Regions from separate parts of the Streptomyces sp. NPDC104761 genome, predicted to be linked through region 1. Evidence: predicted binding sites of a transcription regulator. Region 1 holds the regulator's gene; each other region holds the start of a gene.
What was found. The regulator HspR, encoded in region 1, represses chaperone genes until heat shock. The targets are predictions, from matches to a motif close to TTGAGNNNNNNNNNCTCAA.

Region 1 (3,271 bases):
CGGCGTCAAGCGGAACTACTTAACGAGTGCGCAACACCACGCTCCGCTGCTTCTGTGAAGGCTCAGCGGAATCACCTCCAAACACTCTTTACGGACCCTCCATCCAACGGGAGTTCACGGGCAGGCAAAGATCAGTACAACCAACGCGGTTCCTCACGAGTCGACATCCGGAACGGCCGTTCCGGTCGTGCGGATGCGACCAGAGGATCGAATGAACCCAGCCAGAAGCGCCACGGCCGTCGCCGCGGTGTTCGCCACCGCCGGCACGTTGCCCGGCGGCGCCGCCTGCACCGCCTCGGCGGCCACGGCCTGCTCCTCCCCCGTCTTCACGCGGCAGTTGTTCGCGAACACCACGTTCAAGGGCACCCCGAAGAAGACCGCCTGCGACTCCGCGGTCGACGAGAGCTGGAGCGGTGCGCCGGCGTCCGGCCTCCCGAAGGACGACTTCGGCGTCCACTGGACCGTCACCCGCGACTTCGGCTCCGGCGGCCCCTTCGCCTCGCCGCCTCCGGCCTCGACGGCATCCGTGTCTACCGGGTGGTCCGCACCGACAGGGCGACCGGCGTCAGCAGCACGGTGGCCGGGTGCAAGCCGAACAGCTCGCAGGACCCGCCGCTGACGGATCCTCACACCTACTGGACCTGGACCGGCGACGCCCCCGGGTACGCCGGCGACCGCCAGATCAACGGCTCCTGCTGGGACGTCTCCGGCGCGTCCGAGACGACGTACGACTACACGGTCGTGACGATCGACCCGTACGGCCATGAGTCGCCGCCCGGTCCGGCGGCCACGGCGACCACGCCGGACAGGGTGCGGCCGGCCCCGGTGGAAGACCTGACGGCCGAACCCGTCCCGCTGGGCGTCCGCCTGACGTGGACACCGCCCGCCGACGACGACGTCACCGAGTACTACGTCTGGCAGGGCACGACCGACCCGGACACCGGCGAGACGGTCTGGAAGAAGAACTGCTGGAGCTCGGACTCGTCCGCGACAGGGATCGTCTGCCCGACCGTCCCGGACGGCGCCACCCACGTCTACCGTGTGGCCGCAGCGGACGGTCACCACCTGTACGAGAACGAGGGCCCCGACTTCTTCCACACCACGGCCGTCCAGGTCGCCCTGCCGGACACCCGGCCGCCCGGCTGGACCACGACCGGTGTCCGTGCCGACCGTTACCCGGAGCCGTACGTCACCTGCTCGGAGAGCTCCGGCCTCGGCGACTGCTCCCGGTTCGCCGCCTACCGGGTGGAGCGCTGGGACCCCGCGGCGGCCGCCTGGAGCACCCTGGCCGAGGGCCCTGCGGGCACCGCCGCGTCCTACATGGACACGACCGTGTCCGGGGACGAACTGGGCCTCTACTACTACCGCGTCGTCCGCCTGGACGCCTCGGGCGCCGAGGCGTCGGTCACCTCGGCGGCCTACGGCATCTGGGACTACTGAGGGGACTACTGACCGGACGACGAAAGGGGCCCGGAGGTCGTGACCTCCGGGCCCCTTCGCACGCGTACCGCTAGTCCTTGGCCTTCTTCGGCCGCCACACCACCAGCGCGCTGGTCTGCTGGACCTCCTGGTACGGGACCAGGTCGCGGCGGTAGGAGGCGTGGACGGCGGCCTCGCGCTGCTGCATCGCGGCCGCCGCGCCGTCGACGGTCGCCTGGAGTTCGGCGACGCGCTGCTGGAGTGCCATGACCTGGTTCTCCAGTTCGATGATGCGCTTGATGCCGGCCAGGTTGATGCCCTCGTCCTGGGACAGCGCCTGCACCTGGCGGAGCAGTTCGATGTCGCGGGCCGAGTAGCGGCGGCCGCGCCCGGCCGTGCGGTCGGGGGAGACCAGGCCGAGGCGGTCGTACTGGCGCAGCGTCTGCGGGTGCAGTCCGGAGAGCTGGGCCGCCACCGAGATGACGTAGACCGGAGTCTCCTCGGTCAGTTCATACGGGTTACGTCGACGGCCGTCCATCTGCGTCATGCTCCCTTCGCGGCATCGAACAGCTCGGCGCGCGGGTCCTCGCCCGCGGTCGCCTCGCGATACGCCTCCAATGCGTCCCGAGCATTCCCCGACAGGTCCTTCGGGACACTCACCTCGACGGTGACCAGGAGGTCGCCGCGGGTGCCGTCCTTGCGGACCGCGCCCTTGCCACGGGCGCGCATGGTGCGGCCGTTGGGCGTGCCCGGGGGCAGCTTCAGGGTGACCGGCGGTCCGCCCAGGGTGGGCACCCTGACCTCGCCGCCGAGCGCCGCCTCGGTGAAGGTCACCGGGACGGTCACCGTGAGGTTGTCGTCCTTGCGGCCGAACACCGGGTGGGTGTCCACGTGCACCATGACGTACAGGTCGCCCGCGGGGCCGCCGCGTTCGCCCGGTGCGCCCTTGCCGCGCAGCCGGATGCGCTGGCCGTCGGTCACCCCCGCCGGGATGCGGACCTGCATGGTCCGGGACGACTTGGCGCGCCCGCTGCCCTTGCAGTCGGGGCAGGGGTTCTCCGCGATCAGGCCGCGGCCCTTGCAGTCCGGGCAGGGGTCGGTCAGCGAGAAGCCGCCGCCGGAGCCCCGAGCAACCTGGCCGGTGCCGACGCAGGTCGGGCACACCCTGGGCGTGCCGTTCGCGTCGCCGGTGCCGGAACAGGCCTTGCAGGGGGCCTGCGAGGACATCCGCAGCGGGACCGTGGCGCCCTCGATGGCCTCCGTGAAGCTCAGCGTGACCTCGGACTCGATGTCCTGGCCGCGCCGCGGCTGGGTACGGCCGGCCGTGCCGCCGCCCCGGTTGAACAGGCCCCCCAGGACGTCACTGAAGCCGCCGCCGCCGAAGCCGCCCCCGCCCTGGGCGCTGCCCCCGAAGAGGTCGCCCAGGTCGAAGTTGAAGTTGCCGCCGCCCGCGCCCGGCCCCGGGCGGAACCCGCCGTTACCGAAGAGGGCGCGGGCCTCGTCGTACTCCTTGCGCTTCTTGGGGTCGCCGAGTATGTCGTTCGCCTCGGAGATCTCCTTGAAGCGCTCCTCGGCCTTGGCGTTGCCCTTGTTGGCGTCCGGGTGGAACTCGCGGGCGAGCTTCCGGTACGCCTTCTTGATCTCGGCCTCGGTGGCGTCCTTGGGGACGCCGAGGACCTTGTAGTAGTCCTTCTCGATGAAGTCCTTGGTGCTCATCCCCGACGCCCCTCCTTCCGCTCGGTACTTATTACGTCAGCCCTCCTCAGGGCCGTTGTCCTTCTCGTCGGCCGCGGGGGCCTCCTCGGTCCCCTCGGCCTTCGCCGGCGTCGCCCCCGGCTGGGGTTCGGCGACC
Region 2 (3,271 bases), on a different contig from region 1:
GTTCCCCGGCCGAACCGCCGGCGGCACTGGCGTACATGGCCTGCCCCATCTGCTGGCTCACGCTCGCCAGTTTCTCCACCCCCTGCCGCAGCTCCCCGGTGTCGGCGTCCCGCTCCAGCAGCGCCTTCAGCTCGGTGATCGCCGCCTCCACCTCGGACTTCGTGGCGCCCGGCACCCTCTCCTCGTTCTCCCGGAGGAACTTCTCCGTCTGGTAGACGAGTTGCTCGGCCTGGTTGCGGGTCTCCGCGGCCTCACGCCGCTTGCGGTCCTCCTCGGCGTACTGCTCCGCCTCCCGCATCATGCGATCGATGTCGTCCTTGGGGAGCGCGGAGCCGCCGGTCACGGTCATCTTCTGCTCGCGGCCGGTCGCCAGGTCCTTCGCCGAGACGTGCATGATCCCGTTCGCGTCGATGTCGAAGCCCACCTCGATCTGCGGCACCCCGCGCGGTGCGGGCGGCAGGCCGGTGAGGTCGAAGACGCCCAGCTTCTTGTTGTACGCGGCGATCTCGCGTTCGCCCTGGTAGACCTGGATGCCCACCGAGGGCTGGTTGTCGGCCGCGGTCGTGAAGATCTCCGAACGCCGGGTCGGGATGGTGGTGTTGCGCTCGATGAGCTTGGTCATGATGCCGCCCTTGGTCTCGATGCCCAGGGACAGCGGGGTGACGTCGAGCAGCAGCACGTCCTTCACGTCACCGCGGATGACTCCCGCCTGGAGGGCCGCGCCGACCGCGACCACCTCGTCCGGGTTGACGCCCTTGTGGGGATCTTTGCCGGTGAGTTCACGGACCAGTTCGGTGACGGCGGGCATCCGGGTGGACCCGCCGACCAGGATGACGTGGTCGATCGCCGACACCTGCACGCCCGCGTCCTTGACGGCCTGGTGGAAGGGCTTCTTGCAGCGGTCCAGCAAGTCGGCCGTGAGCTCCTGGAACTGGGCCCGCGTCAGCTTCTCCTCCAGATGCAGCGGCCCCTCCGCCGAGGCCGTGATGTACGGCAGGTTGATCGACGTCTCCGTCGACGACGACAGCTCGATCTTCGCCTTCTCGGCGCTCTCGCGCAGCCGCTGCACCGCCATCCTGTCGTTGCCGAGATCGACGCCGTACTGCCCCTTGAACCGCTTCACGAGGTGCTCGACGACCCGCTGGTCCCAGTCGTCGCCGCCCAGGTGCGTGTCGCCGTTGGTGGCCTTGACCTCGATCACGCCGTCGCCGATCTCCAGGAGCGACACGTCGAAGGTGCCGCCGCCGAGGTCGAAGACGAGGACGGTCTGCTCCTCTCCCCGGTCCAGGCCGTAGGCCAGCGCGGCGGCCGTCGGCTCGTTGATGATCCGCAGCACCTTCAGGCCGGCGATCTCCCCGGCCTCCTTGGTGGCCTGCCGCTGGGCGTCGTCGAAGTACGCGGGCACGGTGATCACCGCGTCGGTGACGTCCTCGCCGAGGTAGGCCTCGGTGTCCCGCTTGAGCTTCTGCAGCACGCGCGCCGAGAGCTCCTGGGCCCGGAAGCGGGTGCCGTCGACGCTCCCGCTCTCCGGGAACCGCCAGGCCGCGTCGCCCATGTGCCGCTTGACCGAGCGCGCGGTGCGGTCCACGTTGGTCACCGCCTGCCGTTTGGCGACCTCGCCGACCAGCACGTCGCCGTTCTTCGCGAAGGCCACGACCGACGGGGTGGTGCGCGCCCCCTCGGCGTTGGCGACGACGGTGGGCTCACCGCCCTCCAGCAGGGCCACCACCGAGTTCGTCGTACCGAGGTCGATACCGACCGCACGTGCCATGTCCGTCCCCTTTCCGCCCGGGCACTTCCCCGACTCCAGCACAAAACTTGAGCGAGCTGTTGTCAATGCCGGGTACCCCGGGAACGACGCTGCCGCGCACCCTCGGACGGGGGGTGCGCGGCAGCGCGGCGGGCTGGACGGTCAGGCGAGCTTCGCGTCCAGGGTGATCGTGGTGCCGGCCAGGGCCTGGCTGACCGGGCAGTTCTTCTTGGCGTCCTCGGCGGCGGCGACGAAGCCGTCCGCGTCCAGGCCGGGGACGGTGCCCTCGACGGTCAGGTGGATGCCGGTGATGCCGGTGCCCGGCTGGAAGGTGACGTCGGCGTTGGTGACCAGCTTGGTGGGCGGGGTGCCGGCACCGGTCAGGGCGTGCGAGAGCGCCATGGAGAAGCAGCTGGAGTGGGCGGCCGCGATCAGCTCCTCCGGGCTGGTCTTCCCGTTCGCCTCCTGGGAGCGCGAGGCCCACGTGACGGGCTGCTCGCCGATACCGGAGGAGTCGAAGGTGATGACCCCGTTGCCCTCGGTCAGGCTGCCTTCCCAGACGGTGTGTGCGGTGCGCGTGGTAGCCACGGTTGTTCCTTTCGGCGATGAAGGCGAATGAACCGGTTCGCTCGCCCCCATCCGATCACATCAGGGCTCACCGCACCCGGAAGACCGGCCCACGGGGGGTGAACGGCAGACGACGTCCGTCCGGGATCAGGTAGGCGTGCTCGCGGCGCACCCGCAGGACGTCGCACCAGCCGTCGGTGATCACCAGGACCGGCGCGGCGGGCGGGAAGTCGTCGGCGCGCTGGAGCAGGTCGATGCCGGGCTGCAGGACCGTCCCGCCGCGGCCGTGCACGCGGACCCGGCCGGCGATCTCGGTGGTCGGGAGGTAGCCGGCGTCGTGCGGGGCCGCGTCGCAGAAGACGACACGTGCGGCGGGTACGTCACGGGCCTCGGCGTAGGAGGCGATCGCGCCGAGGGCCTTGCCGAGCAGGGTGCGGTCCATGGAGCCGGAGGTGTCGAGGACCACGCCGAAGGTGCAACGGGCGACCTCCTCGGGCGGAAAGTACCGGCCGGCGCGCGGGATGTCCGGGGTGGACGACTGCCGGCGCGAGGGGCGGGCGTAGGACCGTACGGCCTCCGGGCGCGGCACGAACTCGTCGAACCAGCGGGCGAGCCGGGCGTCCCAGGGCAGCGGCGGATGGCTGAGTGCGCGGATCTCCTCGACCAGTCCGCCGGGCAGCAGTCCCCGGTCCTGCGTCTGGTGCAGGTCGAGCCCCTGACTCAGCCCGCGGCGGTAGAACTCGTCGAGGTCGACGTACGCGCCGGGCGGCCCGAGCGGCGCGCCCAGCACGTCACCGCGTCCCTTGCCGCGCAAGGTGGCGAGCCGCCGCATCCGTCTCAGGTCGACGGCGATCCGGTCGTACACCTCCTCGGCCGAGAGTCCCTTCAACCCGGCGTCGTACAGCAGTCCTTCAGGCATCTCACCGACGCGCATCTCAGCCAGCCAGCCGTTGA
Region 3 (3,271 bases), on a different contig from region 1:
GAGCTCGACCTCCAGGTAGTGGTCGCGGAAGGTGTGGTTCTGCGCCGGGTCGAGGACTTCGAGCAGGGCCGCGGCCGGGTCGCCGCGGAAGTCGGAGCCCACCTTGTCGATCTCGTCGAGCAGGACGACCGGGTTCATCGAACCGGCCTCCTTGATGGCGCGGACGATCCGGCCGGGCAGCGCGCCGACGTACGTACGGCGGTGGCCGCGGATCTCGGCCTCGTCCCGGACGCCGCCGAGGGCGACCCGGACGAACTTCCGGCCCATCGCATGCGCGACCGACTCACCGAGCGAGGTCTTGCCGACACCGGGCGGACCGACGAGCGCCAGCACGGCACCGCCGCGACGACCGCCGATGACTCCGAGCCCCCGGTCGCTGCGGCGCTTGCGCACCGCCAGGTACTCGGTGATCCGTTCCTTCACGTCCTCCAGGCCCGCGTGCTCGGCGTCCAGGATCGCCTTGGCGCCCTGGATGTCGTACTGGTCCTCGGTCCGCTCGTTCCACGGCAGTTCCAGGACCGTGTCCAGCCAGGTGCGGATCCACGAGCCCTCGGGCGACTGGTCGCTGGAGCGCTCCAGCTTGTCGACCTCCTTGAGGGCGGCCTCGCGGACCTTCTCCGGCAGGTCGGCGGCCTCCACGCGGGCGCGGTAGTCGTCGGACTCCTCGCCGTCCTTGGCGGCGTCGCCGTTCAGCTCGCGCAGCTCCTTGCGCACCGCCTCCAGCTGGCGGCGGAGCAGGAACTCGCGGTGCTGCTTGTCGACGCCCTCCTGGACGTCCTTGGCGATGGTCTCCGCCACGTCCTGCTCCGCGAGGTGGTCGCGCAGGTGCTGGGTGGCCAGCTTCAGGCGGGCGACCGCGTCGACGGTCTCCAGCAGTTCGATCTTCTGCTCGGTGGTCAGGAAGGGCGAGTAACCGGAGTTGTCGGCCAGCTGGGAGACGTCGTCGATGGCCTGCACCCGGTCCACGACCTGCCAGGCGCCGCGCTTGCGCAGCCAGGCGGTGGCGAGGGCCTTGTACTCCTTGACCAGCTCGGTGACATGACCGGGCACCGGGTCCGGGACGTTCTCGTCGATACGGGTGCCCTCCACCCACAGGGCGGCACCCGGGCCGGTCGTACCGGCGCCGATGCGCACCCGGGAGCGGCCGCGGATCAGCGCGCCGGGGTCACCGTCGGCAAGGCGGCCGACCTGTTCGACCGTGCCGAGCACACCGGTGCTCGGGTAGGCCCCGTCGACCCGCGGCACCAGCAGCACCCTGGGCTTGCCGGGCTCGGTGCGGGCGGCGGCCTGCGCGGCCTCCACGGCGGCGCGTACATCGGGGTCCTTCAGGTCCAGCGGGACCACCATCCCGGGCAGCACGACCTCGCCGTCGAGAGGCAGCACAGGGAGGGTGAGTGATGCGGACGTCGAAGCCATGATCTCCCCTTCGGCAGTCAACTTGAGCTATGCCGACTCAATGTTCAGGAGCCCAGAAATGTTCCCATGCATATGTTCGCTCTGAGCGATCGAGTGCCGACCTGGCCGAACACGGTCCCGCGCCCGTGAAAACAGTTGCTCCGCGCGGGCTCATTCCCCGTACGGTCGGCCGGTGACCGACACCGACCTCGACGCGGCCCTGCTCGCCGCCTACGACGCCCAGATGCGCGCCGTCCAGCCCGTCCCCGCGCCCGGCATCACCTACGAGCACGACGGCCCCGCCCTGCGGGTGGTGGGCCAGCACCGCGGCTTCGTGACCGGGCCGCGCGACTGGGGCGGGGTGCGCGGCCCCGAACTGGACGCGCTGATCGCCCGGCAGCGGGACTTCTTCGCGGCGCGCGGCGAGGCCGTGGAGTGGAAGACGCGCGGGCACGACGCCCCGGCGGACCTCCCCGACCGGCTGCGCGCGGCGGGCTTCGTGCCGGAGCCGCGGGAGACGGTGGTGATCGCCCTGGTCGACGAGTCGGCCGTGGCCGCGGCCGCCCTGCCGCCTGGCGTGACCCTGCGCCGGGTCACCGCCGACGCGGACCTGGGGCGGATCGCCGCGCTGGAAAGCGCGGTGTGGGGCGAGGACATGTCGTGGCTCGCGGGCTACCTGCGCGGCCGGCTCACGGTCGCCCCCGACGACAACGAGGTGTTCGTGGCCGAGGCCGCCGGAGAGGTCGTCTCGGCCGCCTGGGTGGCCTTCCGCCCCGGCACGGACTTCGCCATGCTGCTGGGCGGCTCCACCCTGGCCGAGTGGCGCGGCAAGGGCATCTACCGCGCACTGGTCGCCCTGCGAGCGACCCGAGCGGCAGCCAGGAACACCCCCTACCTCCTCGTGGAGGCCTCGTCCGCCAGCGCCCCGATCCTGAAGCGCCTGGGCTTCAGAACGCTGACGACAACAACCCCGTACGTCTGGACCCCGGCCCACTGAAGCGCCCCGCCAGGGGCGCGGGGAACTGCGCGACCGGCCACGACGCACCCGCACCCGGCTTCCCGACCGCCCCTCCCCGGCGTTGAACCCCCGGCCCACTGAAGCGCCCCGCCAGGGGCGCGGGGAACTGCGCGACCAGCCACGACGCACCCGCACCCGGCCCCCGACCGCCTGTCACAACGGCGCGGCGCCCCGGCCGGTCCGGCACCGCCGAACAACGCCGTCGCGGCTGAGCGCCGTTGCGGCTGAGCGCCGTTGCGGCGGAAAGAGATGGCGGCACCGCCACACCACCGCAACACAACTCACGGGAAAGGACCCGAAACCGCCGCCGGACGGACAGGGCAAGGCGGTACACAACGCGGCTCGGCGGCGCGGCGCGGCTGAGCGCTCAGGGGGCCACGGGGACGACGCCGGCCGGGGCCAGGGCCTGGACCCGCTCCCGCCGCCAGCGCCGGACCAACGGCCAGAGCCCCGTGCCGATGCCCAGCGAGATCAGGTGCCCCCAGTTGGTCATCGGGTCCTGGAAGGCGATGAGGTCGGTGACGAGGCTGTAGCCGACCAGGGCGAGCAGCGGCCAGCGCACCCAGGGGGCGAGGAGGCCGCAGAGCGCGCCGATGCTGGCGGCCACGCCGAAGCTGATGCCGTAGTCGAGGCGGTGCAGCGAGGTGTCGGGAAGGTGGCCGGCCAGGACCGCGAGGCCGACCGGGACCTCGGTCGCGAGGGTGGCGAGGACATGGCCGGCCAGGAAGACGAGGATCGCGCGGGCACCGCCTATCCGCCGCTCCAGTGCGGTCAGGACGAGCACGAAGGCCAGCGCGTACGGCGACAGCAGCCCGCCCGCGATCCACAGCGCGCTGGCCAGCAGGACGAAGACCGGGG

Region 2: dnaK (molecular chaperone DnaK) is a predicted target of HspR. The motif match lies at 1,819-1,837, and genes of this name have one in related genera.
Region 3: lon (endopeptidase La) is a predicted target of HspR. The motif match lies at 1,439-1,457, and genes of this name have one in related genera.

Annotation. Positions count from the first base shown of each region.
Region 1 is NZ_JBVJNZ010000010.1:157,720-160,990, forward strand. Features, by position in the region: gene ACZ63F_RS26490 (hypothetical protein) at 154-468, opposite strand; gene ACZ63F_RS26495 (fibronectin type III domain-containing protein) at 538-1,440, shown strand; gene ACZ63F_RS26500 (heat shock protein transcriptional repressor HspR) at 1,511-1,957, opposite strand; gene dnaJ (molecular chaperone DnaJ) at 1,963-3,135, opposite strand; gene grpE (nucleotide exchange factor GrpE) at 3,172-3,271, opposite strand, start outside.
Region 2 is NZ_JBVJNZ010000016.1:55,405-58,675, forward strand. Features, by position in the region: gene dnaK (molecular chaperone DnaK) at 1-1,771, opposite strand, end outside; gene ACZ63F_RS34590 (OsmC family protein) at 1,913-2,338, opposite strand; gene ACZ63F_RS34595 (vWA domain-containing protein) at 2,406-3,271, opposite strand, start outside.
Region 3 is NZ_JBVJNZ010000006.1:170,163-173,433, forward strand. Features, by position in the region: gene lon (endopeptidase La) at 1-1,416, opposite strand, end outside; gene ACZ63F_RS18435 (GNAT family N-acetyltransferase) at 1,589-2,392, shown strand; gene ACZ63F_RS18440 (rhomboid-like protein) at 2,781-3,271, opposite strand, start outside.